Regions from separate parts of the Streptomyces sp. NPDC002564 genome, predicted to be linked through region 2. Evidence: riboswitches for the same ligand, from Rfam matches in the RefSeq annotation. Region 2 holds a riboswitch; each other region holds the start of a gene.
What was found. Region 2 has a riboswitch for cobalamin ahead of ACFYXE_RS29315 (energy-coupling factor ABC transporter permease). Riboswitches for the same ligand answer to the same signal wherever they lie in the genome.
Positions count from the first base shown of each region.

Region 1: another riboswitch for cobalamin. It lies ahead of ACFYXE_RS37550 (cobalamin biosynthesis protein); the one in region 2 lies ahead of ACFYXE_RS29315 (energy-coupling factor ABC transporter permease).
Region 3: another riboswitch for cobalamin. It lies ahead of metE (5-methyltetrahydropteroyltriglutamate--homocysteine S-methyltransferase); the one in region 2 lies ahead of ACFYXE_RS29315 (energy-coupling factor ABC transporter permease).
Region 4: another riboswitch for cobalamin. It lies ahead of ACFYXE_RS34260 (ABC transporter substrate-binding protein); the one in region 2 lies ahead of ACFYXE_RS29315 (energy-coupling factor ABC transporter permease).

Region 1 is NZ_JBIARE010000022.1:625-7,624, forward strand. It holds gene ACFYXE_RS37525 (hypothetical protein) at 1-968, opposite strand, end outside; gene ACFYXE_RS37530 (alpha/beta hydrolase) at 1,070-2,206, opposite strand; gene ACFYXE_RS37535 (class II aldolase/adducin family protein) at 2,273-2,977, opposite strand; gene ACFYXE_RS37540 (inorganic phosphate transporter) at 3,361-4,647, shown strand; gene ACFYXE_RS37545 (hypothetical protein) at 4,660-4,884, shown strand; cobalamin riboswitch at 5,016-5,159, shown strand; gene ACFYXE_RS37550 (cobalamin biosynthesis protein) at 5,267-6,220, shown strand; gene ACFYXE_RS37555 (cobyric acid synthase) at 6,217-7,000, shown strand, end outside.
Region 2 is NZ_JBIARE010000009.1:257,562-264,561, reverse strand. It holds gene ACFYXE_RS29340 (SGNH/GDSL hydrolase family protein) at 1-469, shown strand, start outside; gene ACFYXE_RS29335 (endo alpha-1,4 polygalactosaminidase) at 663-1,490, shown strand; gene ACFYXE_RS29330 (energy-coupling factor ABC transporter ATP-binding protein) at 1,515-2,420, opposite strand; gene cbiQ (cobalt ECF transporter T component CbiQ) at 2,417-3,166, opposite strand; gene ACFYXE_RS29320 (energy-coupling factor ABC transporter substrate-binding protein) at 3,173-3,616, opposite strand; gene ACFYXE_RS29315 (energy-coupling factor ABC transporter permease) at 3,616-4,326, opposite strand; cobalamin riboswitch at 4,356-4,540, opposite strand; gene ACFYXE_RS29310 (PTS ascorbate transporter subunit IIC) at 4,692-6,260, opposite strand; gene ACFYXE_RS29305 (PTS sugar transporter subunit IIA) at 6,288-7,000, opposite strand, start outside.
Region 3 is NZ_JBIARE010000002.1:815,501-822,500, forward strand. It holds gene metE (5-methyltetrahydropteroyltriglutamate--homocysteine S-methyltransferase) at 1-1,911, opposite strand, end outside; cobalamin riboswitch at 2,070-2,290, opposite strand; gene aceB (malate synthase A) at 2,488-4,098, opposite strand; gene aceA (isocitrate lyase) at 4,169-5,449, opposite strand; gene ACFYXE_RS09880 (short-chain fatty acyl-CoA regulator family protein) at 5,864-7,000, shown strand, end outside.
Region 4 is NZ_JBIARE010000014.1:133,827-140,826, forward strand. It holds gene ACFYXE_RS34230 (nicotinamidase) at 1-28, opposite strand, end outside; gene ACFYXE_RS34235 (nicotinate phosphoribosyltransferase) at 180-1,508, opposite strand; gene clpS (ATP-dependent Clp protease adapter ClpS) at 1,600-1,968, shown strand; gene ACFYXE_RS34245 (DUF2017 domain-containing protein) at 2,012-2,632, shown strand; gene ACFYXE_RS34250 (amino acid permease) at 3,013-4,506, shown strand; gene ACFYXE_RS34255 (M67 family metallopeptidase) at 4,599-5,021, shown strand; cobalamin riboswitch at 4,985-5,148, shown strand; gene ACFYXE_RS34260 (ABC transporter substrate-binding protein) at 5,193-6,164, shown strand; gene ACFYXE_RS34265 (FecCD family ABC transporter permease) at 6,275-7,000, shown strand, end outside.

The DNA.
Region 1 (7,000 bases), on a different contig from region 2:
TACTCGGCGCGGGCCGCGTTGGGCCGCAGGCGGGCGCAGCCGCGCAGCATGTCCTCGGCGGACTGCTCGATGTGTCCGGCGGGGCTCTGCGCGGCGACGCAGATCTGCTCCAGCTTGACCCAGACCGCCCAGCTGCCCAGCGGGGTGAGCGTGGCCTGTCCGTCGGCGCAGGTCAGCGCGCCGACGGCGGCGAGGCCGTGCAGCGCCCAGTCGAGCAGGTCGGCGAGCGGGACGTCCGGCGGGACCGCGACGGCGGCGACCGGTGCCGGCTGGGGGCCGTAGGCGATCTCGCAGCGTTCGGTGCGCAGTTCCGTGACGCGCTGGTCGAGGAGGTCGAGCAGTTGCGGCACCGGGACGGGGCCCGCCGACAGCTGCAGGAAGGACAGGACCTGGGGCATGGCCTCGACGCACTCGGCGACGGCCGCGGGGGCGAGGTCGTCCGGCGCCGGGTGGGCGAGCGACCAGGCGTCGAAGAGGGCGACCCAGCCGCGCAGCACGGCGGTGTCGTCGCGGTTCCAGGCGCGCAGCCGCCAGCCGGGGCGGGCGCTGTCGCCGTGCACCTCGATGAGGCCCGCGAGGCGGGCGGTGTCCCAGTCGGCGCGGACCTGACCGACGGTCAGTCCCAGCTCGGCGGCGGCCCGTTCGGCGGTGGTGTCGGAGAGGGTGCCCTTGCCGTCGGGCGTCGCGCCGGTGCCGCCGGGGCCCGGGCGCAGGGCGGCGTCGGCCCAGCGGGCGACCCGTGCGGCGGCGGCGAGACCGGCGCGGGCGCGCCGGGCCAGCTCCGCCGGGGCGGGGGTGCCCTCGGGCGGCCGGGGCGCGGGACGGCGCGTGCGGCGGCCGCTCATCGCGCCGGGTGCGGCGGAGAGGGGTCGTGTGCTGTCGCGCCTGGCCTCTCCTCGCTCTTCGGCCTTCGGGTAGGGCGCGTGGACAAGTCGGAGCCTGGAGTCGCGCGGGGTACGGGACGTCACGGGAGCAGTCTTCCTGTTGACGGTCCGAAAACCCAAACGGAATGAGGACGCAGGCGGCGCGAGGGGGCCGTGCGGGCCGCCGGGGAGGGCGGCCCCCGCGGTCACATCAGGGGCGTGAGGAAGCGGCGCAGCGCCTCTTCGTAGCCCGCCGGGTCGGCGTTCCACATGGCGCCGTGCGGCGCGTCCGGCACGGTGTGCAACGTGACCAGGTCCGGGCGCTGTTCGGCCAGGCGGCGGGAGAGCGCCCAGGGGGCGACGGCGTCGCCGGGGCCGTGCACGACGAGGGTGGGGACCGACAGGGCGGCGGGGTCGGCGGCGGCCAGGGTGCGGTCGCCGCGCAGCCCGGTGCGGCCCTGGGCCGCACGGACCGCAAGCGGAAGGAGCGGCCCCGGGGTGCGTCGGGCACCGGCGAGGGCCCGCAGGGTGGTCTCCCAGCTGAGCACCGGGGAGTCGAGGACGAGGCCGCTGACGCGGTCGCGCAGCGCGGAGTGGACGGCGGCGTGCAGGCACATGGCGGCGCCGGTGGACCAGCCGTGCAGGACGACGCGCTCGGCGCCGTTGCGCACGGCGTAGCGGATGGCGGCGTCCAGGTCGCGCCACTCGGTCTCGCCGAGGTGGCCGAGGCCGTCCGGGGAGCGGGGCGCGCCCAGGTCGCCGCGGTAGGCGAGGTCGAGGACGGGGAGCTGCAGGCGGTGCAGGAAGTCCATGACGACCATGGGGTGCTCGCGGGTGGTGCCCAGGCCGTGCACGGTGATGACCCAGGTGTCGCGGGCGCCGGGCACGAACCACGCGGGCAGGCCGCCGAGTTCGCCGGGGATGTCGATGTCCGCGTGGTCCAGGCCGAGCGCGGCGTGCGGGTCCCCGATGTGGACCTGCGGGGTGAGCCAGACGCGGGCGCCGGGGTCCAGGGAGCCGTGGGTGACGGCTTCGAGGCGGCGTACGACGGTGTCGGCCTCGTGCGGGGCGGACTCCAGGACGGGGCCGACGACCGCGTGGGTGCCGTTGCCGCTGAGCCCGTACGTGCCGGGGCGCAGGCTGGCCAGCGACCGGGTCAGGGTGATCTGGCCGGCGGCCGTGGCGTGCACGGTCAGGCGCGGCTCGGTCGGCAGGGGACGGCCCGCGGGCGCCTTGAGGGCGGCGTCGCTGGCGAAACGGCCCGCCGCGATGGCGGCTGCGGCGGTCCCGAGGGCGGCTGTGACTGCGGTGACGGCCGCTGCCGTCGCTTTGGCTGGGCGCACCGTCCCAGTGTCCGGGGGCGAGGGCTCCGGGGCCAGTGGGCGGTGCCCGCGGGGTGACCCGGCGGCTCAGCGGGCCGGCTGGCCGTAGCCCCGCAGTTTCGCCTCCGCCTCGCGCAGCTGGGCCGGGGAGAGGAGCGAGGGGGCGCGGCCCGGGACCCCGGACGCGGTGAGCCAGAGGCGGGACATCCACTCCAGCTGGGCCGTGCGGTCGTACGCCTGGGAGAGGGTGCCGCCGTAGGTGACCGTGCCGTGGTTCTGGAGCAGGCAGCCGGTGCGGTCGCGCAGCGCCTCCAGCATGGACGCGGCGAGTTCCTCGGTGCCGTAGAGGGCGTACGGCGCGACGCGGGCGGGGCCGCCGAGGATGCCGGTCATGTAGTGGACGGCGGGGAGCTCGCGGACCAGCATCGAGACGGCGGTGGCGTGCACGGCGTGGGTGTGCACGACCGCCTCGGCGTCGGTGGCGCGGTAGATCGCCAGGTGCAGCGGGAGTTCGCTGGTCGGCGCGAGGTCGCCGAGGACCTGCCGGCCCCGGAGGTCGACCCCGACCACGTCCTCGGGCCGCAGCCGGTCGTAGGGGACGCCGCTCGGGGTGACGAGGACGGTGTCGCCGACGCGCACCGACACATTGCCGGAGGTGCCGACGACCAGGCCGTCCCGCACCGTCCTGACGGCCGTGTCCACCAGCTCGTCCCAGGCCCGCCCGATCGCGTCGCGTGCCGCGTGGCCGTCCTGCTGGCCCGTGTGGTCCCCGTGCTCCCGCTGCTCAGTCATGCGGTGATCCTGCCAGCCGGGGGCCGGTCGCTGCAGGGCGCCGGGACGGAACGTCGGGGGCGGCGCGGCCCGTGCCGTTCCGCTTGGGGTGGCGGGCGGTCCGGCCGGCGGGCGGGGCCGGGTGACCAGGATCTCCCCGGCGGTTCCGCGGGGGTGCCGCGAGGGTGCGGGCGGGGGTGGGCCGCCGGATGGCGGAACCCGACACTCCGGCCAGTTTGCGGGGCGGACGGCCTGCCTCCGTACGATCGTCTTCGGCCGCCCGGCACGGACAGGGCGACGGCGCTCCGCTTCGGGTCACCGCACCGCCCGGCCCAGTTCACTTTCCGTTCACCCGGGTTGCCTACGTTCCACATGCCACTGACGTCCAACAGAAGCCTGGGTAAATGGAACACATCACGCTTCTCCTCGGGATCGTGATCGTCACCGCTCTCGTGTTCGATTTCACGAACGGTTTCCACGACACTGCCAACGCGATGGCGACGACCATCTCGACCGGCGCTCTGAAGCCCAAGACGGCGGTGGCCATGTCCGCCGTGCTGAACCTCGTCGGTGCCTTCCTCTCCGTCGAGGTCGCCAAGACGATCTCCGGCGGCATCGTCAACGAGGACGGCCTCAAGACAGAGGTCATATTCGCCGCGCTCGTCGGCGCGATTCTCTGGAATCTCCTGACCTGGCTGGTGGGCCTGCCCTCCAGCTCCTCGCACGCCCTCTTCGGCGGCCTCATCGGCGCCGCGGTCATGTCGATGGGCTGGTCGTCGATCAACGGCGGCACCGTCGTCACCAAGATCCTGATCCCGGCCCTCGCCGCGCCGCTCGTGGCGGGCATCGCCGCGATGCTGGCCACCCGCCTGACGTACCGGATCGGCCGCAACACCGACACCAAGGCCACCGCCAAGGGCTACCGCGTGGGCCAGATCGCCTCCGCCGGCCTCGTCTCCCTGGCGCACGGCACCAACGACGCGCAGAAGACCATGGGCATCATCACGCTCGCCCTGGTCACCGGCGGTGTCCTCAACCCCGGCGCGAACCCCCCGATGTGGGTCATCGTCTCGGCCGGTGTGGCCATCGCCCTCGGCACCTACCTGGGCGGCTGGCGCATCATCCGCACCATGGGCAAGGGCCTCACCGACCTCCAGCCGCAGCAGGGCTTCGCCGCCCAGACCAGCGCCGCGACGGTCATCCTCGCCTCCTCGCACCTGGGCTTCTCGCTCTCCACCACGCAGTCCTGCTCCGGCGCCGTGATGGGCGCGGGTCTGGGCCGCAGGGGCGGCGTGGTCCGCTGGTCCACCGCCACCCGGATGTTCGTCGCCTGGGGTCTGACCCTGCCGGCCGCCGGTCTGGTCGGCGCGGGCGCGGAGTTCCTCACCAAGCAGGGCCCCTGGGGCATCGCGGCCACCGCCGCGATCCTGGTCGGCGGCTCGGCCGTGATCTGGGCCCTCTCGCGGCGCGACGCCATCGACCACACCAACGTCACCGACGACGCGATCCGGCCGGGCGACACCGCCCCGGCCACCGAGCCCGCCGGTGTCGTGACCACCGCGATCGCCGCCGTCTCGCCGCCCCCGGCCGGGGCGGTCACCGCGGACGCGTCCGTCAAGGCCGGCGTCTCGGCCCCGACCACGACCACCACCGGCGCCATGGCGGACCCCGCCCGGCCCGCGACGGTGTAAGGACAGATCAGCATGAGCATCGACTGGGCAGCACTCGGCTCCGTCTTCGGAGTCAGCCTCGCGGTCACGGTGGCCCTGGTGGGCCTGTTCACCCTCGGCATCGTCGGTCTCTCCAAGCAGGAGGCGGCGACCGCTTCCGGCGGCGGCCCGGCGGCACTGGCCCGCACCGGCGCGTACGCCTGCTTCGCGCTGTGCGCGGCGGCGGTGGCGTACGGGATCTTCCTCATCGTCGCCTGACACCAGCTCGTCCCCGGTGGGGCGCGGAGCGTGCGAACGCCCCGCGCCCCACCGGTGTGTGCGGGGCGTGCGCGGGAGCCGCTGTGGGCCCCAACACACTCTCCCGCCGCAGGTCAACAGCGAGTTGACGGGCCTTCGCGGGCCGTGGTGGACTGCCGGGGCCAACTACGGCGGCAGCAGAGGAAGCCGGTGCGAATCCGGCGCGGTCCCGCCACTGTCACCGGGGAGCATCTCCCCGTGAGCCAGGAACTCTCGCCACCGCATCACGTCGAACCAGGGCGCGGACACCCTGAGTGAGGACATATCGCCATGCTCGGCCGCCCGGTGCCGGTTCCCTCCCCGCGTACGCCCGCTCTGCCGAGCGAAGCGGCGGGCTGAGCCCGTGCGTGCCGACCGCGACTTCGCGTACGGCGCCGCCGCCGGCCTTCTCGCCGACCTGCTGCTCGGCGATCCCCGCCGGGGCCATCCGGTCGCCGCGTTCGGCCGTGCCGCGGGTGCCGTCGAACGACGGCTGTGGCGCGACCACCGCGGCTGGGGCGCCCTGCACACCGCCGTGTGCGCCGGCGGCGCCACGGGTGCCGCCGCCCTCGCCGCCCGCCTCGTGCGCCACTCCCCCGCCGCGGGCGTCGCGCTGACCGCCGCCGCGACCTGGTCGGTGGTCGGCGGGACCTCGCTCGGCCGTGAGGCGCGGGCCGTCGGCGGGGCGCTGGCGGCCGGGGACATCGAGGTGGCGCGGGAGCGGCTGCCGCACCTGTGCGGGCGCGACCCGCAGGCGCTGGACGCCGACGGCATCGCGCGGGCCGTCGTGGAGTCCGTCGCCGAGAACACCTCCGACGCGGTCGTCGGCGCGCTCGTGTGGGGCGCGCTGGGCGGTGTGCCCGGACTCGTCGGGTTCCGCGCGGTCAACACGCTGGACGCGATGGTCGGCCACAAGTCGCCGCGTCACCGCCGCTACGGCTGGGCCTCCGCCCGGCTCGACGACGTCGTGGGCTGGCCCGGCGCCCGGCTCACCGCGGCCCTCGCGACCCTGGCCGGCGGCTCCCCCGGGGGCGCGGCACGGGCCTGGCGCGCGGACGCCGCGCAGCACCCGAGCCCGAACGCCGGGCCCGTCGAGGCGGCCTTCGCCGGGGCGCTGGGCGTGCGGCTCGGCGGGACCCTCTCGTACGCGGGACGGGTCGAGCACCGGCCGGTCCTGAACGGCGCGGGCCGCGCCGTGCGGGTGACGGACATCGAGCGCGCCGTGCGGCTGTCCCGGCGGGTGAGCTGGCTGGCGCTCGGCGTCGCGGTGGCCGCACACCGGACACTGAGGTCGGCAACGTCAGGGAGACAATCATGAGTGGTGGACTGCTCGTCGCGGGGACCACCTCCGACGCCGGCAAGAGCGTCGTGACCGCCGGCATCTGCCGGTGGCTGGCCCGCAAGGGCGTGTCCGTCGCGCCGTTCAAGGCACAGAACATGTCCCTGAACTCCTTCGTCACCCGCGAGGGCGCCGAGATCGGCCGGGCCCAGGCCATGCAGGCGCAGGCCGCCCGCGTCGAGCCGAGCGCGCTGATGAACCCCGTGCTGCTCAAGCCGGGCAGCGACCGGTCGAGCCAGGTCGTGCTGATGGGCAGGCCGGTGGGCGAGATGAGCGCGCGCGGATTCTTCGGGACCGCCGGATCGGCGCCCGGCGAGCGGCTCCGGGGCGGTGGCCGGGCCGCGCTGCTCGACACCGTCGTGGGTTGCCTCGACGAGCTCCGGTCCCGCTACGACGCGGTGATCTGCGAGGGCGCGGGCAGCCCCGCGGAGATCAATCTGCGGCGCACCGACATCGTGAACATGGGCATCGCGCGCGCCGCCCGCTTTCCCGTCCTCGTGGTCGGGGACATCGACCGGGGCGGGGTGTTCGCGTCGTTCTTCGGGACGACGGCGCTGCTGAGCGCCGCCGACCAGGAGCTCGTCGCCGGATACCTGGTGAACAAGTTCCGCGGCGACGTCTCCCTGCTCGAACCCGGCCTCGACATGCTGCTCGGCCTCACCGGGCGCCGCACGTACGGCGTGCTGCCCTTCCAGCACGGGCTCGGGATCGACGAGGAGGACGGCCTGCGGGTGTCCCTGCGCGGCGCGGTCCGGGAGT
Region 2 (7,000 bases):
CGCCGGGATCCTCACGGGCGGCAAGGGCAGCCCCTGCAAGGACCGCTACGGCTCCACCTTCAAGGACCAGGTCGAGACCAAGACGTACCCGGCGATCAGGGCGTCGCTCAACGAGATCAGGGCCAGGTCGCCGAAGGCCCGCGTCGCGATCCTCGGCTACCCGTGGATCACCCCCGCGAAGGCGGTGCCCGGCTGCTTCGCCAAGCTGCCCATCGCGGAGGGCGACGTGCCCTACCTGCGCGACCTGCAAGCCCATCTGAACGGCGCCGCGCAGCGGGCCGCCGCCGAGACCGGGACGACCTTCGTCGACCTGGCCGCCGCCTCCGACGCGCACGACGCCTGCCGGCCGGCGAGCGAGCGCTGGATCGAACCGGTCCTGTTCGGCACCAACTTCGTCCCCGTCCACCCCAACGCCGCCGGTGAGGCCGGCATGGCCAAGGAGACCGCCAAGGTCCTGAACCTGTCCTGAGCCGCGTCCCGCCGCGCGGTCCGGCGGCGGGCCCTGAGATCCTTGTCGGGTGACCGGGACCAAGTGGCGTACCAGCAAGAACCGCTCCGTGCGGACCGACGAGACACCTTCCGCACGGAGCGGCAGGACTTCCCCGCGGCGGCCGACCGGCCCCGCACGGCGCGCGGCGGCCGGGCGGTCCGCACGGGCCGCCCTGGGCGGCACCCTGCTCCTCGCCCTCGTCGCCGGCTGTTCCGGCGACGGCGGCGACGGCGACACCGGGTCCGGCACCTCCACGGCGCGCCCCGCCCGCGGCGAGGTCCGGCAGCCGCCCGTCGACGCGGCCTTCGACTACCAGCTGGGCGGCCCCTACCGGCCCCCGTCGAAGGTCCGCGCCGTCTCGCGCGACCGCTCCGCCGACCCGGTGCCGGGCCTCTACAACATCTGTTACGTCAACGCCTTCCAGGCCCAGCCGGGCAAGGAGGCGACCCGCTGGTGGGAGCGCGAGCACGACGACCTGATCCTGCGGGACGACGACGGCGAGACCGTCGTCGACGAGGACTGGGACGAGCCGCTGCTCGACATCTCCACCGCGAAGAAGCGCGCGGCCCTCGCGGAGATCGTCGGCGGGTGGATCGACGGCTGCGCGAAGGCGGGGTACGACGCGGTGGAGCCCGACAACCTCGACTCCTACGAACGCTCCGACGACCTGCTGACCGCCGACGACGCCGCCGACTTCGCCCGGCTCCTCGCCCGGCGCGCGCACCACCGGGGCCTGGCCATCGCCCAGAAGAACACCACCGACCTGCTGGACCGGCGGAGGGACATCGGCTTCGACTTCGCCGTGGCCGAGGAGTGCGCGCAGTACAAGGAGTGCCAGGACTACGCGTCCGCGTACCGCGGCAAGGTCTTCGACATCGAGTACGTGGCGAAGGACTTCGACGCCGCCTGCCGCACGTACGGCAAGAAGCTCTCGATCACGCTCCGCGACCGTGACGTGCGGCCCGAGGGCGAGGAAGGCCACGTGTACCGGCACTGCTGAGCGCGCGGTGCGCCGCTGCCGGGATCAGCTCTCACCCGCGGCGCCCGGCGCGCCCGTGTGCGTTCCGGCCGCCAGAGCCGCCAACTCCTCGGCGGTGCGCGGGTCCTCGCCGGTGGCCAGGCCGTGGGTGCGCAGCAGCTCACCGACGGCGATGCCCCAGGGCAGGTGCAGCCCGGCCTGCGCCAGCAGGTCGCGCCGGGCCAGCATCCGCTCCACCGGCCCGGTGCGCACCCCGGAGGGCGTGAGCAGCGCCGCGTCGTCGGCCCAGCGCAGGGCGAGATCCACGTCGTGGGTGGCCATCACCACGGTGGTCCCGGCGTCCCGCAGCCGCTGCAGGGTGGCGAGCAGCCGCTCCTGCCCGTCGGGGTCGAGCCCGGCGGTCGGTTCGTCGAGGATCAGCACGCGCGGACGCATGGCCACGGCACCGGCGATGGCGGTCCGCTTCCGCTGCCCGTAGGAGAGCAGGTGGGTGGGGCGGTCCGCGAGCGCGACGATGTCCAGGGCCGCGAGTGCCTCCGCGACCCGGGCCCTGACCTCGGGGTCCGGCAGGCCGAGGTTGAGCGGTCCGAACGACACGTCCTGCTCGACCGAGGCCGCGAAGAGCTGGTCGTCCGGGTCCTGCACGACCAGCTGCACGGTCGTCCGCAGCCGGGTCAGGCCCCTGCGGTCGTACGTGACGGGAGCGCCGTCCAGGGTCAGGGAGCCCCCGGCCGGGCGCAGTCCGCCGCTGAGGAGCCGCATGAGGGTCGTCTTGCCGCTGCCGTTGCGGCCGAGCAGCGCGAGCGCCCGCCCCTCGACGACGTCGAAGTCCAGGCCGCTGAGCACGGTGGGCCCGTCCTCGTAGGCGTAGGACGCGGCGCGCAGGGCGACCACGGGCCCGCCCGGCCCGTCGGGAGCGCCCGGCTCGCGCAGAGCTGTCGGCTCGCTCATGGCAGGAACCTTTCCAGGACGAGGGTGAGGGCCACCAGGCCCACGAGGAGCGCCGCGGCCGCGGTCACGAAGGGCCGCGAGACCCGGGCCTCGGGCACCAGGACCCGCAGGGTGCCGTCGTAGCCGCGGCCCGCGAGCCCGGCCTGCAGCCGGCCGGCCCGGTCGAAGGCGCGCACGAACGCGGTGGCGCCGAGACCGGCCAGGGAGCGCCAGGTGGCCGCGCGGGTGGTGTGGCCGAGCCGGGCGGCCTGCGCCTGCCGGATGCGGCCCATGGAGTCCAGGAGCAGGAAGCTCATCCGGTACGTCACGAGCGCCACGTCCACGACCGGCGCGGGGACACCCGCCTTCACCAGCCGGGGCAGCAGGTCCGACATCGGTGTGGTGAAGGCGAAGAGGAGCACCCCGAGCGAGGCGGCGGAGGTCCGCAGGAGCAGGCCTCCCGCGCGGGCCGGGCCGCCTTCGGCGAAGGCCACGAACCCGTCGGGGCCGCCGAGTTGGACGAGCAGGGTCAGTGCTCCCGTCACGCAGAAACCGAGCGGCACGCGGTAGGCGCGCCACAGTTTGCGGGGCGGTACGCCCGCCGGGCCGAGCAGCACGGTGACGGCGGTGACCAGCACGAGGGCGGCGCCCGGCCAGGGCGGCAGCGAGATGGCGAGGACGGTGAGTCCGAGCCCGAGCACCGCCTTGTCGACCGGGTGCCGGCGGCGCCAGCGACTGCTGTGCGCCGCCGCGTCGATGGGCAGCACGCCGGATCAGACCTGCCCGGTGCCGGACCCGGCGCCGCCGGCATCGGCCGACCGCCGGGCACCGACGGGCTGGTGCGCGCCGTCGCCGTCCGGCTCGGCGGCCTGGTCGCCGAGCGCCTCCCCGGGGGGCGCCTCTTCGGTGCGGGCGGCCTGCTCGGCGCCCTGACGGCGGCCCTTGCGCAGGCCGAAGTAGTACGCGAGGACGCCCGCTCCGATGGCCGCCTGGAGGGCGAAGAGCGCGGACTCGATCTCGCCGGACGGGGGTTCGTACAGCGGCGAGAACCACGGCTCGTAGTCCGGCTTGATCTCGGTGATGGCCGTCTCGGCCTGCGCGTCGGCGCCGGCGAACGGCTCCTTCTCGTCGTCCCCGAGGCCGAGCGCGAGGGGCAGCACCGCGAGAGCGGCGACGATCACGACGAGCAGGATGTTGATCTTTGCGTTCTTGTTCATCAGGCGCTGGCCCCCGTCTCGGTCCTGGTGGTGGCGTCCGCCTGCTTGCGCTGCAGCAGCACGCCGAGCCGGGTGAGCTCGCCCTTGCTGGACTGCACGAGCAGCCGCATCACGAGGACGGTGAGCAGTCCCTCGCTGACCGCCAGCGGGATCTGCGTGACGGCGAAGATGCCGCCGAACTTGCCCAGCGCGCCGAGGAAGCCGCTGCTGGGGTCGGGGAAGGCCAGGGCCAGCTGGACGCTGGTGACGCAGTACGTGGACAGGTCGGCGACGAACGCGCCGAAGAACACGGCGACCATGAGCGGCACGTCGTACCGCTTGAGGAGCCGGTAGACCGCGTATCCGGCCCAGGGTCCGACGATCGCCATCGAGAACACGTTGGCGCCCAGCGTGGTGAGCCCGCCGTGGGCGAGCAGCAGCGCCTGGAAGAGCAGGGTGATGGTGCCGAGCACCGTCATGATGGGCGGCCGGAACAGGATCGCACCGAGCCCGGTTCCGGTCGGGTGGGAGCAACTGCCCGTCACGGACGGGATCTTCAGTGCGGAAAGGACAAAGGTGAAGGCTCCGGAGGCACCCAGGAGCAGGGTGCTCTCCGGGTGTTCCTTGACCTCACGGGTCAGGGAGCGGACTCCGTGGACGACGAACGGCGCGGACGCGACGCCCCAGGCGATCGCGTGCGCGGGTGGGAGGAAACCCTCGGCTATGTGCATGGCTCAGCAGACCCTCTCCAGCACCTCGTGGATGGACAACGTGCCTTGGCCGGTCTCCTGGCTGACGGGTCTTACCGACCGGACTCCGCCTTCCCGGGTACGCGAGTACCCAGTGGCTGCCGCGAGGGCTGGAGCCGGACTTCCCGATCACAGTGGCGAGGGCCGCACCGGCATCACACCGGATTTCCCGTGCACCAAGGCGTGGTGACATTAGTGCTCAACTGATCTGCTGACAACTTGCGGCCGCTGCGCCGTGATGTCACACGCGAGCGCGTGTACCACCGCGTGCGCCCCTGTTCAGAGCGGGTGCGCGCCGGTTCGGAGCAGGTGCGCGCGTGGTCGGAGCAGGTCCGCGCGGTCCGTGGTCAGGCGCCGTCGTCCGGCGGCGGGGGCGGCTTCGGGGCGCCGCGCGGGGGTGCGATCTTCGCGTACGCGACGGGGGAACCGGCGGGAGCGGCGGCCGGGGTGAGCGCCCGGTCGGCGGGGAGCAGCGCGTCGCGGCGGGCGCCGGGGTCCCAGCCGGTCTCCACGACCCGCTTCTGCACGACGATCGCGCCGAGCAGGACGGCCGCGCCGATCAGCAGCATCAGGACGATCCCGCCGGTTTCGCCCGCCTTCGCCGCATAGCCGATGAGGGTGCCGAACCAGCCGAAGTCGGCGTCGCCGAAGGTGGTGTTCTCGTCCCCGAAGGCGCCGAGGACCTTCAGGAGCAGGGCGGGCAGGAAGGTGATGAGGACGCCGTTGAGGAAGGCGCCGAGTGCGGCGCCGCGGCGGCCACCGGTCGCGTTGCCGTAGACCCCGGCCGCGCCGCCGGTGAAGAAGTGCGGGACCAGGCCGGGCAGCACGAGCGCGAGCCCGAGGGCCGGGTGGAAGACCCAGGCCAGCAGCCCGAGGCTGACGAGACCCCCGATGAAGCTGGCGATGAAGCCGATCAGGACGGCGTTCTGTGCATAGGGGAAGACGATGGGCGCGTCCAGGGAGGGCAGGGCTCCGGGCACGAGCTTCTGCGCGATGCCCTGGAAGGCGGGCACGAGTTCGCCGAGGATCGTGCGGACGCCGAAGAGGATCACGGCGACGGCGATGCCGAACTGCAGGCCCTGCATGACGGACTGCATGACGTAGTCGCCGACGCCGGTCGCGCCCGCCGCGCCGTTCTCGCCGAAGGCCTTGAAGGCCGCCGCCTTGCCCACCTTGCCGAGGAAGACCAGCGACATGATCAGGTAGATGAGCACCATGGACAGGGCGGTGGCGACCATCGAGTCGCGCAGGAAGCGCAGGCCCTCGGGGAGGTTCATCTCCTCGGTGCTGCGGCTGCGCTTGCCCACCAGCTGTCCGGTCGCGCCCGCCGCGATGTACCCGGCCGTGCCGAAGTGGCCGATCGCGACGCTGTCGTTGCCGGTGACACGCTTGGTCCAGGGGTGCGCGAAGGCGGGCATGGCGACCAGCAGGATGCCGAGCAGTACGCCGCCGACGACGACCACGACCCATGACGCCTGGCCCGCGATGGCCAGCACCATCGTCAACAGGGTCGCCATGAACAGCATGTGATGCCCGGTCAGGAAGACATAGCGCAGCGGGGTGAAGCGGGCCAGGAGCAGGCTGACGGCGAAGCCGAGGATCATCAGCCAGGCGACGCGGGCGCCGTACTGCTCCTGCGCGATGCCGACGATCGCCTCGTTGGTGGGGATCACTCCGTGCGCCCCGGTGGCGCCCTGGATCATCTCGCCGAGCGGGGCGAGGGCGCCGACGACGAGCGTCGCGCCGGCCCCGATGAGCAGGAAGCCGAGCGTCGCCTTGATGGCGCCGCCGACGATCTGCCCGGCGGTCTTCTTGAGCGCGATCAGACCCGCGGCCGTGATGAGGCCGATGAGGTACGCGGGTTGGCTGAGGATCTCGTTGACGAGGAACTCGGCGATCGACACGAGCCAGTCCATGGTGGTTCCCTCCTGGGCGCGGGGCCGTCAGACGTCGTAGGTGTCCCTGAGCACGCGGTCGGCCTCCGCCGCGCTGGTGAAGTCCTCGACGACCTTCACCGGGACGCCCACGTCACCGAGGGTCCTGGCGATCTCCCGCGAGGTGAGGATGGCGACGGCCTCGTCGGCCTTGCCCTTGGCCGAGATGGTGTCCGTCGCCTCCACGGTGACGTACCGGCCCCATCCCCAGCGGTCCAGGACGCCCTCGACGGTCTGCTTGAGGAACAGGCTCGTGCCGACGCCGTTGCCGCAGACCGTCAGGATCTTGTGCAGGTCCCCGCCGCGCGCGGCCCGTCCGCGCGGCCGGGCGGGCGCGGGGCCATCGCCGAGGAGGGCGTGCACCTGGGCGGGCGTCGTCGCCTCGCGCAGCGCACGGGCCGTGCCGGGGTCGGCGAGCAGCCGGGCCAGGGCGCCCATCGCCGCGGTGTGCTCGGAGGCGTCCTTCGCGGCGAGGCCGACCACCAGCTCGACGGGGTCGTTGGTGTCGTGCCCGAACGCGACCGGGGCCGCGAGGCGCACCCAGGACATGCCGGTGCGCAGGACGGCGGGCGAGGGGCGGGCGTGGGCGAAGGCGAGCCCCGGCGCGATGACGATGTAGGGCCCGTTCTCCTGGACGTTCTCGATCATCTCCGCGGTGTACGTGTCGGTGGCGGCACCGGTGGCGACCATCAGGTCGCCGGCGCGCCGGACGGCCTCGCGCC
Region 3 (7,000 bases), on a different contig from region 2:
GGTCGCCCACGCCAGGTAGGCGGGGTGGTCGGCGGCGCGCAGCGGCAGCGTCTCGCGCAGCGCCGGCTCGTCGACCTGGATTACCGAGGTGCCCGCCGCCTCCAGGTCGCCGACCTCGTCCCGCAGGGCGAGCGCGACCTGACGGGCGGTGTCGCCGAGCGGCTGGTCGTCACGGACGAACGACCAGGCGAGCATGGTGACCGGCCCGGTGAGCATGCCCTTGACGGGCCGCCCGGTGAGCGACTGGGCGTATGTCGTCCAGCGCACCGTCATCGGCTCGGGGCGCGAGATGTCCCCGGCGAGGATCGGCGGCCGCACATAGCGGGTGCCGTACGACTGGACCCAGCCGTGCTGCGTCGCCAGGTAGCCGGTGAGCTGCTCGGCGAAGTACTGCACCATGTCGTTGCGCTCGGGCTCGCCGTGCACCAGCACGTCGATGCCCGTCTTCTCCTGGAACGAGATCACCTCCTGGATCTCGGCCTTGATGCGCTCCTCGTACCCCGCGCCGTCGAGCCGCCCGGCGCGCAGGTCGGCGCGGGCGGTGCGCAGTTCGGTGGTCTGCGGGAACGACCCGATGGTCGTGGTCGGCAGCAGCGGAAGGCCGAGGCTGCCGCGCTGGGCGGCGGCCCGCTCGGCGTACGTCTGGGAGCGCCGCGCGTCCGTCTCGGTGACCGCCCCGGTGCGGGCGCGGACGGCCGGGTCGCGGGTGATGGGGGAGCCGGACCGGGACGCCAGGTCGGCGCGGTTCGCGGCGAGCTGGGTGGAGATCGTGTCGGTGCCCCCGGCAAGCCCCCGGGCCAGGGTGACGATCTCCGCGGTCTTCTGGCGGGCGAAGGCCAGCCAGCGCAGGATCTGCGGCTCGATGTCCCGCTCCAGGGCCGCGTCGACGGGGACGTGCAGGAGGGAGCAGGAGGCCGCCACGTCGACCCGGTCGGCGAGACCGAGCAGCGTGCCGAGCGTGCTGAGCGACTTCTCCAGGTCGTTGACCCAGATGTTGCGGCCGTTGACGACACCGGCGACCAGCCGCTTGCCGGGCAGTCCGCCGACGGCGGCGAGCGCGTCCAGGTTGGCGGCGGCCGCCTCCGTGAAGTCGAGGGCGAGACCCTCGACGGGAGCCTTGGCGAGCACCGGCAGGGCGTCGCCGAGCCGGTCGAAGTAGGAGGCGACCAGGATCCTGGGCCGGTCGGTGAGCGCCCCGAGGTCACGGTAGGCGCGCTCGGCGGCGTTCAGCTCGGCCGGCGTGCGGTCCTGGACCAGGGCGGGCTCGTCCAGCTGGATCCACTCGGCGCCCGCCGCGCGCAGATCGGCTAGCACCTCCGCGTACACCGGGAGCAGCCGGTCGAGGAGGGTGAGCGGGTCGAAGTCGGCGGCGACGCCGGGCGCGGGCTTGGCCAGCAGCAGGTAGGTGACCGGGCCGACGAGGACGGGCCGGGCCGTCAGCCCCAGCTCCTGGGCCTCGGTGAACTCGGCGACCTGCTTGGTGGAGTCGGCCCGGAAGACCGTGTCGGGACCCAACTCGGGCACCAGATAGTGGTAGTTGGTGTCGAACCACTTCGTCATCTCCAGCGGCGCCACGTCCTGGGTGCCGCGCGCCATCGCGAAGTAGCCGTCCAGGGCGTCGGCGTCGACCGCGGCGCGGTGGCGCGCGGGGACGGCGCCGACCATCACGGAGGTGTCCAGGACATGGTCGTAGTACGAGAAGTCGCCGGTGGGGACTTCGCCGATGCCCGCGTCGGCGAGCTCGCGCCAGTTCGAGCGGCGGAGTTCGGCGGCGGCCGAGCGGAGGGCGTCGGCGTCCACGCGGCCCTTCCAGTAACCCTCGATCGCCTTCTTCAGTTCGCGGTTCTGGCCCTGACGGGGGTAGCCGTACACGGTGGCCCGTGCTGCCGCGGCTGCGGACTTGCTGGTCACGGAGATCTCCTTCGCGAGATGAATCCCTGAGATCCCGGGGACGGGACGAGAGCGCGAAGGGCGACGGACCGGACGGGAGCACGCCGTCGGCGTGGTCGCTCCGTCCGATGTGTGCGCCGACCCGCCCTCGAGGTCACCGGGATATCCGCGCACGACTGGTGCGGGCGCGGACAGCGGGCAGGTCTTCGGACTCGCGGGCACGTCCTCCGGGGGAGGACACCTAGTGGCCGTCGCTTCCCAGGACCGGACTCCGGTCCCAGTGCGTGTGACGGCGGTCGTTCCCGCTCACCGCTGCGGGGCAGTCCCGGAATCTCACCGGGTTCCCTCTTACGACGCTCCCGTCTGGCGGGCGGGGCGAACCAGCTGCACTGATCACCTTAAGGGCCTGCCCGCCGGTGGTCCCGGTCCGCTCCGGCATTGGGAGGGTGAGCTGGAACACGTGCGCCGCGTGCTTCGCGGGTGCGACGGGCGGGAAGGGCGGGGCGCGACGGGCGGGAAGGCGGCACACTCCGGCCTTCCCGCCCGCCCCTCGCGACCGGCCGCCGGCCCCTCGGTCGGCGGCCGGGCCCGGGCCCCTCAGCCCGGGCCGTCCTGGGTCCCCCGGTGGCTCCTGACGAGGTGGCGCGCACCGGCGTCCGGAGTGAAGAACTGCGGCAACTCCACCGCCAGCGTGCACCGTTCGAAGATGCCCCGCGCCGCGTCGAGGTCCGCCCACGGGTAGGCGGCGCCGAGCGCGGCGAGCTCGTCGTCGAGCAGCCGCAGGACCGTCTCCCGGTCCACGACCCGGTGGCGCAGCCACTGCCAGATCTGCACCCGGGCGATCTCGGCGGTCGCCGCGTCCGCCATCAGCCCGTCGAGGGCGACGGCGCCCTGACCGTGCAGCCACGCGGCGAAGTACCCGAGCGCGACCGCGATGTTCGACCGCACGCCCTCGGGGGTGGGCGGTCCGCCGACACGACGCGTCGACAACAGGTCGGCGGCCGTCACCGCCACGTCGTCCCGGGTCCGGTCGAGCTGGTGCGGCCGCCCGTCGAGGACCGCGTCGAACACCTCCCGGCACAGCGGTACGAGTCCGGGGTGGGCGACCCGGGAGCCGTCGAAGCCGTCCTCGGCCTCCCGCTCCTTGTCCAGCCGGACCGCGGCGAACGCGGCCCGGTCGGCGTCCGGTTCGCCGGACGGCACCTGGGCGGCCGTCCCGCCGATGGCGTGCGCGCCGCGTTTGTGGCAGGTGCGCACGAGGAGTTCGGTAACGGCGTGCAGGAAGGGCGCGGTCGTCGTCAGCCTGGCGCGCTCGGGCAGCAGGAAGTCGGTGCGGTGTCCGAAGGTCTTGATCAGGCTGAACAGGTAGTCGCAGCGGCCCGCGCCGAGTCCGGCGCCGTGCTCGCGGAGCTCGTGGAGGATCTCCTCCATCTGCACGGCGGCGGTGATCGTCTCGATGAGGACGGTGGCGCGGACCGTGCCGCGCGGGATCCCGAGGAGGTCCTGCGCGGCGACGAAGACGTCGTTCCACAGCCGTGCCTCGTACCGGTTCTCCAGCTTCGGCAGGGAGAAGTACGGTCCGCGGCCGGCGTCGATCTGTCGCCGGGCGCAGTGGAAGAAGTACAGGCCGAAGTCGACCAGGGCGGCGGGTACGGGCTCTCCGTCGGCCTCCAGGTGGTCCTCGGTCAGGTGCCAGCCGCGCGGGCGGACCATGAGGGTGGGGAGCCGGTCCGGCTCGGCGAGCCGGTACGGCGTGCCCTCCGGCGTGGTGAAGTCGATGCGGCGCTCGACGGCGTCCAGCAGGTTCAGCTGCCCGCCGACGATGTTGTCCCAGGTGGGAGCGGTGGCGTCCGCGAAGTCCGCCACCCACACCCGCGCCCCGGAGTTGAGCGCGTCGATGGTCGTCCGGCGGTCGGGCGGACCGGCGATCTCCACCCGCCGGTCGGTGAGCCCGGGCGCGGGCGGCGCCACGCGCCAGCCCGGGTCCTCCCGCACGGCGGAGGTGACCATCGGGAAGTCGAGGGGGGCGCCCGCCGCGAGCCGCAGGGCCTGGCGGCGCCGCTCCTTGAGCAGTTCCTTGCGCCGCTCCCCGAAGGCGCCGGCCAGCCGGCCGACGAAGTCCAGTGCGGCGGGCGTGAGGATCTCGTCGTGACGGTGCCCCGAGGGGCCGAGGACGTCGACGCGGTGCGCCAGAGCGCTGCTGGACATCGGATCTCCTGAAAGCGGTGACGGGAGGGGAACGACTCGAGGGGGCGACCGCCGGACCGGGCGGCGCGGCCTAGTGGAACTGCTCGGCCTCCGTGGAGCCCGCCAGCGCCGTCGTGGAGGAGGCCGGGTTGACGGCCGTGGACACGAGGTCGAAGTACCCCGTGCCGACCTCCCGCTGGTGCCGCACCGCGGTGAACCCGTGCTCCTGCGCGGCGAACTCCCGCTCCTGCAGGTCGACGTAGGCCGTCATGCCGTGCTCGGCGTAACCGCGCGCCAGGTCGAACATGCCGTGGTTCAGGGAGTGGAAGCCGGCCAGGGTGATGAACTGGAACTTGTAGCCCATCGCCGCCAGTTCGCGCTGGAACTTGGCGATCTGGTCGTCGTCCAGGGCGGCCTTCCAGTTGAAGGACGGCGAGCAGTTGTACGCCAGCATCTGGTCGGGGTGCTCCGCATGGATCGCCTCGGCGAACTCCCGGGCCTGCGCGAGGTCGGGCGTGCCGGTCTCGACCCAGATGAGATCGGCGTAGGGGGCGTAGGCGAGGCCGCGCGCGATGACCGGGGCCATGCCGGCCCGGACCCGGTAGAAGCCCTCCGCCGTCCGCTCGCCGGTCACGAACTCCGCGTCGCGCTCGTCGACGTCGCTGGTGAGGAGGTTGGCGGCGAGCGCGTCCGTGCGGGCCACGATCAGCGTCGGCACGTCGGCGATGTCGGCCGCGAGGCGTGCCGCGTTGAGGGTGCGGATGTGCTGGCCGGTCGGCACGAGCACCTTGCCGCCGAGGTGACCGCACTTCTTCTCGGAGGCGAGCTGGTCCTCGTAGTGGATGCCCGCCGCGCCCGCCGCGATCATCGCCTTGGTCAGCTCGAACGCGTTGAGCGGACCGCCGAAGCCCGCCTCCGCGTCCGCGACGACCGGCGCGAGCCAGTCCACGGAGTCGTCGCCCTCGCTCGTGGCGATCTGGTCGGCGCGCAGCAGCGCGTTGTTGATCCTGCGGACCACCTGCGGGACGGAGTTGGCCGGGTACAGGCTCTGGTCGGGGTAGGTGTGCCCCGCCTGGTTGGCGTCGGCCGCCACCTGCCAGCCGGACAGGTAGATCGCCTGGAGTCCGGCCTTGACCTGCTGGACGGCCTGGCCGCCGGTCAGCGCGCCGAGCGCGTGGACGTAGTCCAGGTCGTGCAGCTGCCGCCACAGCCGCTCCGCTCCGCGCCGGGCCAGCGTGTGCTCCTCGCGGACGCTGCCGGAGAGCCGGACGACGTCGTCGGCGCCGTAGGTCCGCTCGATGCCCTGCCACCGGGGGTCCGTCGCCCAGCGCGTCGCGAGCTCGTCGGCCGCCTGCTTCCTCGCCTCTGCCATCTCTGTCACCGTCTCCTCGACTGTGTCGGGTGTGTTGATCTGTATGGGCTGCCAAGGTCCCCTGCTCGGGCGAACCGGGGTGGCACTGTGTGTCGTTGAATGCTGTTCGGGGGATGCGGCCCACCGTCCCGTCGTGCGGCGAAGGTGAGCAATGCTGCCGGGTGCGGAGCGCCGCCCGTGCCGGGATCTCCGACGTCAGGGCATGAATCGCGTCCCGGACCGGGTGCCGTCCGCCGGGATCCGGTGGGCCGCACTCAGACTCTGGCACTGGCACTGAGTGCCATCAATCGTGGAAGCGTGCCAACTTCTGCGAATCTTCAGGCGCCGGATTGCCAAGATTGCGAAGGGTGCGCGGCGCTCCTGTTCCCGTACGCTGACCGCCACCCGTTCGTCGCCCCCACGGAGGACCCCACGGTGAGCAAGACCTACGCGGGCGCGCGGCTGCGGCGGCTGCGCGAGGAACGCCGGATGAGCCAGGCCGAACTGGCCCGCGCCCTGGCCATCTCGCCGAGCTACCTCAACCAGATGGAGCACGACTCGCGCCCCCTCACGGTGCCCGTGCTGCTCCGGCTCACGGAGACCTTCGGCGTCGACCCCGGCTTCTTCTCGGAGCGCGACGCGACCCGGCTCGTGGCGGACCTGCGGGAGGCGCTCGCCGGTGAGCTCGCCGAGTCCCGGGTCTCCCCGTCCGAACTCGCCGAACTCGCGGCACGGATGCCCGGCCTCGCACAGGTCCTGCTCGACCTCGGCCGGCGCGGACAGCACCTCGCCGAGCGGCTCGCGGAGGCCGCCGACGGCCGCGACGGCGCGGCCCCGGACCTGCCCCGCTCGCCCCACGAGGAGATCCGGGACTTCTTCTACCGCCGCCGCAACTACCTCCACGACACCGACCTCGCGGCCGAACACCTGGCGGACGACCTCGGCATCCGGCCCGGCGAGGCCACCCGCGCCCTGACCGCCCGCCTCACCGACACCCACGGCGTCCGCATGACGGCCGAGACCGGCGAGCGCCTGCACCACTACGACCCGACGACCCGCACCCTGCACCTCTCCGCCCGGCTGCGCCCCGGCCAGCGCGCCTTCCGCATGGCCACCCAACTCGCCCTACTCGAACACGGCGACACCCTCGACCGCCAGGCCGCGGAGGACTTCCCGCCGGGCACCCCCACCCACGCCCTGGCCCGCATCGGGATCGCCCACTACTTCGCCGCCGCGCTCGTCCTGCCGTACCGCGCCTTCCACGCGGCGGCCGAAGAGGTCCGCTACGACATCGAGCGCCTCACCGACCGCTACGGCCTCGGCTACGAGACCGTCTGCCACCGGCTCAGCACCCTGCAGCGGCCGCGGCTGCGCGGCGTGCCCTTCTCCTTCGTCCGCGTCGACCGCGCGGGAAACCTCTCCAAGCGGCAGTCGGCCACCGGCTTCCACTTCTCCCGCACCGGCGGCACCTGCCCGCTGTGGAACGTGTACGAGGCGTTCGCCGCGCCGGGCCGCATCCACGTACAGATCGCCGAAATGCCCGACGGGCAGCGCTACTTGTGGACGGCCAGG
Region 4 (7,000 bases), on a different contig from region 2:
CGTCTACGACGATCAGTGCGCGGCGCATGGCGGGTGTCCTTCGGCTCGGCGTGCGGGGGATCGGTGGGGGACTCGGCCGGATGATCCGAGCGTAGAGACTCCGGTCCTGATGCGGGAGGGGGCACCGGCCCCGCGCTTGCGGACGGGTGCCCGCGAGCGCCCGCGGACGGTGCCCGGGGTCAGACGTACTCCGTGGGGATGACCGCCTCGCCGCGCGAGAGCTGCGTCGCCGACAGGGGGAGCCGGGCGCGCGCGGCGGCGTGCCGGTCGCGGACCGCGTCCAGCGGCTCGCGGGCCACCACCTCGCCGCCCTTGACCAGCTCGACCAGGAGCTGCTCGTCGGCCAGCGCGGTGGGCACCGGGCCGGTGCCGACCACCTCGGCCTCGGCGACGCCGTGTCCGTCGGTCCGGCGCGCGGCCCACTTGCGGCCGCCGAGGGAGGACTTGGCGCCGAGCGACTTCTTCGCCACCGGCTCCAGCGGGGCCTTGGGGTCCGCCGAGTGCGCGCGGGCCACCAGCTTGTAGACCATGGAGCAGGTCGGGTGCCCCGAGCCGGTGACGAGCTGGGTGCCCACGCCGTACGCGTCCACGGGCGCCGCCGCGAGCGAGGCGATGGCGTACTCGTCGAGGTCCGAGGTCACGACGATCTTCGTGTTCGGGGCACCGAGCTCGTCCAGCTCCTTGCGCACCCGGTGCGCGACGAGCAGCAGGTCGCCGGAGTCGATGCGCACGGCGCCGAGCTCGGGCCCGGCGATCTCGACGGCGGTGCGGACCGCCTCGGTCACGTCGTAGGTGTCGACGAGCAGCGTGGTGCCGCGGCCCAGCGAGTCGACCTGGGCGCGGAAGGCGTCGCGCTCGCTGTCGTGCAGCAGGGTGAAGGCGTGGGCGCTGGTGCCGACGGTCGGGATGCCGTAGCGGAACCCGGCGGCCAGGTCCGAGGTGGTCGCGAAGCCGCCCACATAGGCGGCGCGGGAGGCGGCGACGGCGGCCAGCTCGTGGGTGCGGCGGGCGCCCATCTCGATCAGCGGCCGGTCACCGGCAGCGGAGGACATCCGGGAGGCGGCGGCCGCGATGGCCGAGTCGTGGTTGAGGATGGAGAGGATCACCGTCTCAAGGAGCACGCACTCGGCGAAGGAGCCCTCGACCCGCAGGATCGGCGAGCCGGGGAAGTACACCTCGCCCTCGGGGTAGCCCCAGATGTCGCCGCCGAAGCGGTAGCCCGCCAGCCACTCCAGGGTCGCCTCGTCCACGATGGCGCGCTCGCGCAGGAAGCCGAGCACGTCCGTGTCGAAGCGGAAGTTCTCCACGGCGTCCAGGACGCGGCCGGTGCCGGCCACGACGCCGTAGCGCCGGCCCTCGGGCAGCCGGCGGGTGAAGACCTCGAAGACCGAACGCCGGTCGCCGGTACCGGCCCTCAGCGCGGCCTGCAGCATCGTCAGCTCGTACTGGTCCGTGAAGAGCGCTGTCGACGGAACATCCACCGGCAGGCCAAGGTCCGCTGTGTTCATACGAAGGATGCTACCCCCAATCTCGTCACTCTGACGATTTCAACGCCCGCGGCGCAGGCCATTTGTGCGAGGGCCCTGCGGGAGTGGCAGCATGGCCCCTGTGAGTACGCCCCGCCCGTCCTGCGCCGCCACCCTTCCGCGGAAGGGTGCCGCCCGCTGCGCCACTCCGGTCGAGACCACCCGCCCGGAAGCGGACGAAGAGACCTTCGCCGTCCCCGAGCCGGACGTCCCCTGGATCACGCTCGTCCACAACGACCCGGTCAACCTGATGAGTTACGTGACGTACGTGTTCCAGACGTACTTCGGGTACTCGAAGGAGAAGGCCACGAAGCTGATGATGGACGTCCATCACAAGGGCCGCGCGGTCGTCTCCACCGGTACCCGCGAGGAGATGGAGCGCGACGTGCAGGCCATGCACGGCTACGGCCTGTGGGCCACCCTTCAGCAGGACCGCAAGTAGCCCCCCGCGAGCAGCGCATGGACCGGAAGCAGCGACGCATCTGATGCCAGGACAATTCGAACCGATCCCCGGGGGCGGCGCCGCCGTCGCGCTCGACGAGGTCGAGGTCTCGATCATCCGTTCCCTCGCCGTGCAGCTTCTGGAGCTGATCGGGCCGGGGCCGGGCGGCGAGGTCTCCGACGACCCGCTGGCGGAGTTGTTCGCCGAGGGGCCGAGCGAGCCGCCCGCCGACCCGGTGATGCGGCGCCTGCTGCCCGACGCCTACGGCGGGCCCGGCGCCGAGGGCGCCGAGGGCGGCGCGGACGGCGCGGGCGACGCGGAGGAGGCGCGGGCGTATTCGGCCGAGTTCCGCCGGTTCACGGAGAACGACCTGCGGGCCAAGAAGCGTGACGACGCCCTGGTCGTGATCCGCTCGCTGGACGCGATGACGTCGGCGGGCGAGGGCGGGGCTGTCCTGAAACTGTCGGTCGAGGAGTCCCGGCACTGGCTCGGGGCGCTCAACGACCTGCGGCTCGCGATCGGCACCCGCCTGGAGGTCGCCGACGAGGACGACGCCGATCTGCTCTACCGGCTGCCCGACTCCGACCCCCGCAAGCCGATGGTGATGGCCTACCTCTGGCTCGGCGGACTGCAGGAGACGCTGGTCGGGACGTTGCTGGGCTGAGCCGCCGCGGCGCCGCGAAATTCGGTGCAGGGGGCACCGAATATTGTTGTATCGGACAATTTCCGGCCCCCGGAGAGCCTGTTCGCTCAGCGGATGCTCAAATCCGGATAACGATCGAGTCACTTCATTGCCCGGCTTTATGGCGTCAAGGGCATTTTGTCCGCTTCTCCCTGTGGGCTGCGCCACAGATGGCTTGTTCCCTCACTATTGCCACCGTGATAAATCTTCACGACCGCTCGGTGACGCCACCCATGTCGCCGAGGGCGCTTCAGCCGGCAGACCGCCGGTAGCACTCCATCCATATCCGGGGGGATCAGGACCTGATCCGCAGCCACAACGCAGATGTGCGGGCGCGGATCAGCATGGAGAAAGGCGTCACCATGACCTCAGTGCAGGTCGAAGAGCACCACGACGAGCACGGCAATGGGGTCGTGCAGGGCTCGTCCGGCGAGGGCGAGGGCTATCAGCGCGGGCTCGGGGCCCGGCAGATCCAGATGATCGCGATCGGCGGTGCCATCGGCACCGGCCTGTTCCTCGGCGCGGGCAAGGCCATCCACAAGGCCGGACCCAGCCTCATCCTGGCGTACGCCATCGCGGGCCTCGTCATCTTCTTCATCATGCGGGCGCTCGGCGAGCTCCTCATGTACCGGCCCGTGTCCGGCTCCTTCTCGGAGTACGCACGCGAGTTCATGGGCCCGTTCTTCGGATTCGTGACCGGCTGGACGTACTGGCTCTTCTGGGTCGTCACCGGCATCACCGAAGTGACCGCGGCCGCCCAGTACATGCAGTACTGGACCCACGACTCCTTCCCGCAATGGGCCTACGCGCTGGTCTTCACGGTCATCCTGTACGGCGCGAACCTCATCTCCGTGAAGCTCTTCGGCGAGCTGGAGTTCTGGTTCTCGATGGTCAAGGTCACCGCGATCATCGGCATGATCCTGATCTGCGTCGGCATCCTCACCATCGGCTTCTCCGACGCCGGTGACACCGCCTCGGTGACCCACCTGTGGAACGACGGCGGCTTCTTCCCCAACGGCATCGGCTCCACGCTGATGACCCTGCAGATCGTGATGTTCGCCTTCCTCGCCGTCGAGCTCGTCGGCGTCACCGCGGGCGAGTCCAAGGACCCGAAGACCGTCCTGCCCAAGGCCATCAACACCGTGCCGTGGCGCATCGCCGTCTTCTACGTCGGCGCGCTGATCATGATCCTGTCGGTCGTGCCGTGGACCTCCTTCAAGCCCGGCGTCTCGCCGTTCGTGAAGGCCTTCGAGGAGATGGGGCTCGGCGTCGGCGCCGCCATCGTGAACTTCGTGGTCCTCACCGCCGCGCTCTCCTCCTGCAACTCCGGCATGTACTCCACCGGCCGCATGCTGCGCGACCTGGCGCTCAACGGCCAGGGCCCGAAGTTCTTCACCAAGCTCACGAAGAACGGCCTGCCGCTGATCGGCACCACGGTCTCCGCCGCGTTCATGCTGGTCGGCGTCTGGATCAACTACCAGTGGCCGGGCGAGGCGTTCAACTACGTCGTCTCCTTCGCGACCATCTCCGGCATGTGGGCCTGGATCATGATCCTGTGCTGCCAGATCCGCTACCGCCGCAAGGCCGACCGCGGCGAGCTGCCGCAGTCCACCTTCCGGGCGCCCGGAGCCCCGTACACCAGCTGGTTCGCCCTGCTCTTCATCGGCATGGTCATCGTGATGATGGGCGTCGACAAGGACGCGCGGATCTCGCTGTACGCGGCCCCGGTCTGGGCGGCGATCCTCACCGTCTCCTACCTGGTCCTCAAGAGCCGCAACCCGCAGGCCGCGGCCTTCAGCAAGCGCAAGGTGACGGCTGACCGGGCCGACCGGGCCGACCAGGCCGACCGGCACTGACACCGGCGCTCCCCGGAGCGCACCGTCCGGCATGCGGGCCCGCGCGTACCACACTTCGGTACGCGCGGGCCCCTCTGCTTATCCTGACTGCCATGCTGACCATCACCCAGGCCCTCCACGACCAGATCGTCGCGCACGCGCGCCAGGACCACCCCGACGAGGCCTGTGGCGTGGTCGCGGGCCCCGAGGGCACCGGCCGCCCCGAGCGGTTCATCCCCATGCTGAACGCCGCGCGCTCGCCCACGTTCTACGAGTTCGACTCGGGTGACCTGCTCAAGCTGTACCGCGAGATGGACGACCGCGACGAGGAGCCGGTGATCGTCTACCACTCGCACACGGCGACCGAGGCCTACCCCTCGCGCACCGACATCACCTACGCCAACGAGCCCGGCGCGCACTACGTCCTGGTCTCCACCGCGGACACCGACGACGCGGGCCCCTTCCAGTTCCGCTCCTACCGGATCGTGGACGGCGAGGTCACCGAGGAAGAGGTGCAGGTCGTCCAGGCATACTGAGCCCGACCACCTTCGAGGCGGCAGGAGCCAGGAAGCCGGTGCGAACCCGGCACGGTCCCGCCACTGTGACCCCACCCCTCCACCGGGGCGGGGGAGTCAGGAACTGACCTGCCGCCTTATCTCCACGCAACGCAGGGGACGCGGAAATCCCCTGGAGGAGGCAGCTCAGCCATGTCCCGCCGTCCCACCGGCATACGCGCGCTCGCCGCGGCCGCCCTGCTCGTCCCGCTCGCCGCGTGCTCCTCGTCCGACGGCGAGGCCGGCACCGGGCCCGCCGCCCGGGCCGCCGGATTCCCGTACACCGTCACCAACTGCGGCGTGAAGACGACGTACGAGGCACCCCCGAAGCGCGCCGTGCCCATGAACCAGCACGCCACCGAAGTGCTGCTCGAACTCGGCCTCAAGGACCGCATCGCCGGGACCGCCTACCTCGACGACCAGGTCCTGCCGCGGTACGAGAAGGCCTACAAGTCCCTCCCGGTGATCGCCAAGGAGTACCCCTCCTACGAGAAGCTGCTCTCCGTCGACCCCGACTACGTCTACGGCGGCTACGCCAGCGCCTTCCTCGCCGGCGACGGCCGCAGCCGCGCCGCGCTCGCCAAGTCCGGCATCCACAGCCGCCTCAACGTCGAGGGCTGCGCCAAGCGCCCGGTCTCCATGGACGACGTCTACCGCGAGGTCCGCGAGGTCGGCTCCACCTTCGGGGTGCGCGACCGCGCCGACCGCTGGGTCAAGGGCGCCCAGCGCGAACTGGCCGCCACCGCCGCGCGGGCCAAGGACAAGAAGCCCCGCGCCGTCTTCGTCTACGACAGCGGCGACAAGACCGCGTTCACCGCCGGCGGCCGCGGCATCGGCAACGACATCATCGAGCGGGCGGGCGGCCGCAACGTCTTCGGCGACGTCGACAAGTCCTTCAGCGACGCGTCCTGGGAGAAGGTCGTCGAGCGCAGGCCCGAGACCATCCTGATCCTCGACTACGGCGCCACCACGGTCGAACAGAAGAAGAAGCGCCTCCTGCAGGACCCGGTCCTCCAGGACGTCCCCGCCGTCAAGAACAAGAGCTTCGCGGTATTGCGCCTCTCGGACGTGGTCACCGGCGTACGAGCACCCGAGGCGGTGCGGAAGCTGGCGGCCCAGCTGTGAGGACGACGCCCGTCCGGCGACCGGGGACGAGCCCGCAGGAGGACCGACGACCGGGGACGAGCCCGCAGGAGGACCGACGACCGGGCACCCGCGGACGCCGGCTCACCGTCCTGGCGGTCCTCACGGCCGCCCTCGCGGCAGCGATCCTCGCCGGGCTCGCCCTCGGCTCCGTCCGCATCCCGCCCGGGGACGTCGTCGAGATCCTGACCGGCCGCGCCGGCCCCTCCCCGTTCCGCACGATCGTGCTGGACGTGCGGCTGCCGAGGGTCGTCCTCGGCGCCACCGTCGGCGCCGGACTCGCCGTCATCGGCACCGTCCTGCAAGCCCTCGTCCGCAACCCCCTCGCCGACCCGTTCCTGCTCGGCGTCTCCTCGGGCGCCTCCGTCGGCGCGGTCTGCGCGATCGTGCTCGGCGGCGTCTTCGGCCTCGGCGCGGCCCTGTCCACCACCGTCACGATCCCGGCCGCCTCCTTCGCGGGCGCCCTCGTCTCGCTGGTCGTCGTCTACGCGCTCGCCCGAGGCGGCGGCGGCAGCTTCGCCACCGGGCGCCTGATCCTCGCGGGCGTCGCCGTCTCGTACATCCTGACCGCGCTGACCAGCCTCATCCTGGTCACCGCCGACAGCGCGGACCACCTCAAGGAGGTCCTGTACTGGACGCTCGGGGGCCTGGGCAGCGCCCGCTGGGACATGCTCGCCCTGCCCTGCGCCACCCTGCTCCTGGGCACCGCGCTCCTGACCGCCCTGGCCCGCCCCCTGGACCTGCTCCTCGCCGGCGAGGAGGGCGCCACCGTGCTCGGCCTGGACACCGCCCGCTTCCGGGCCGCCGTCTTCGTCCTC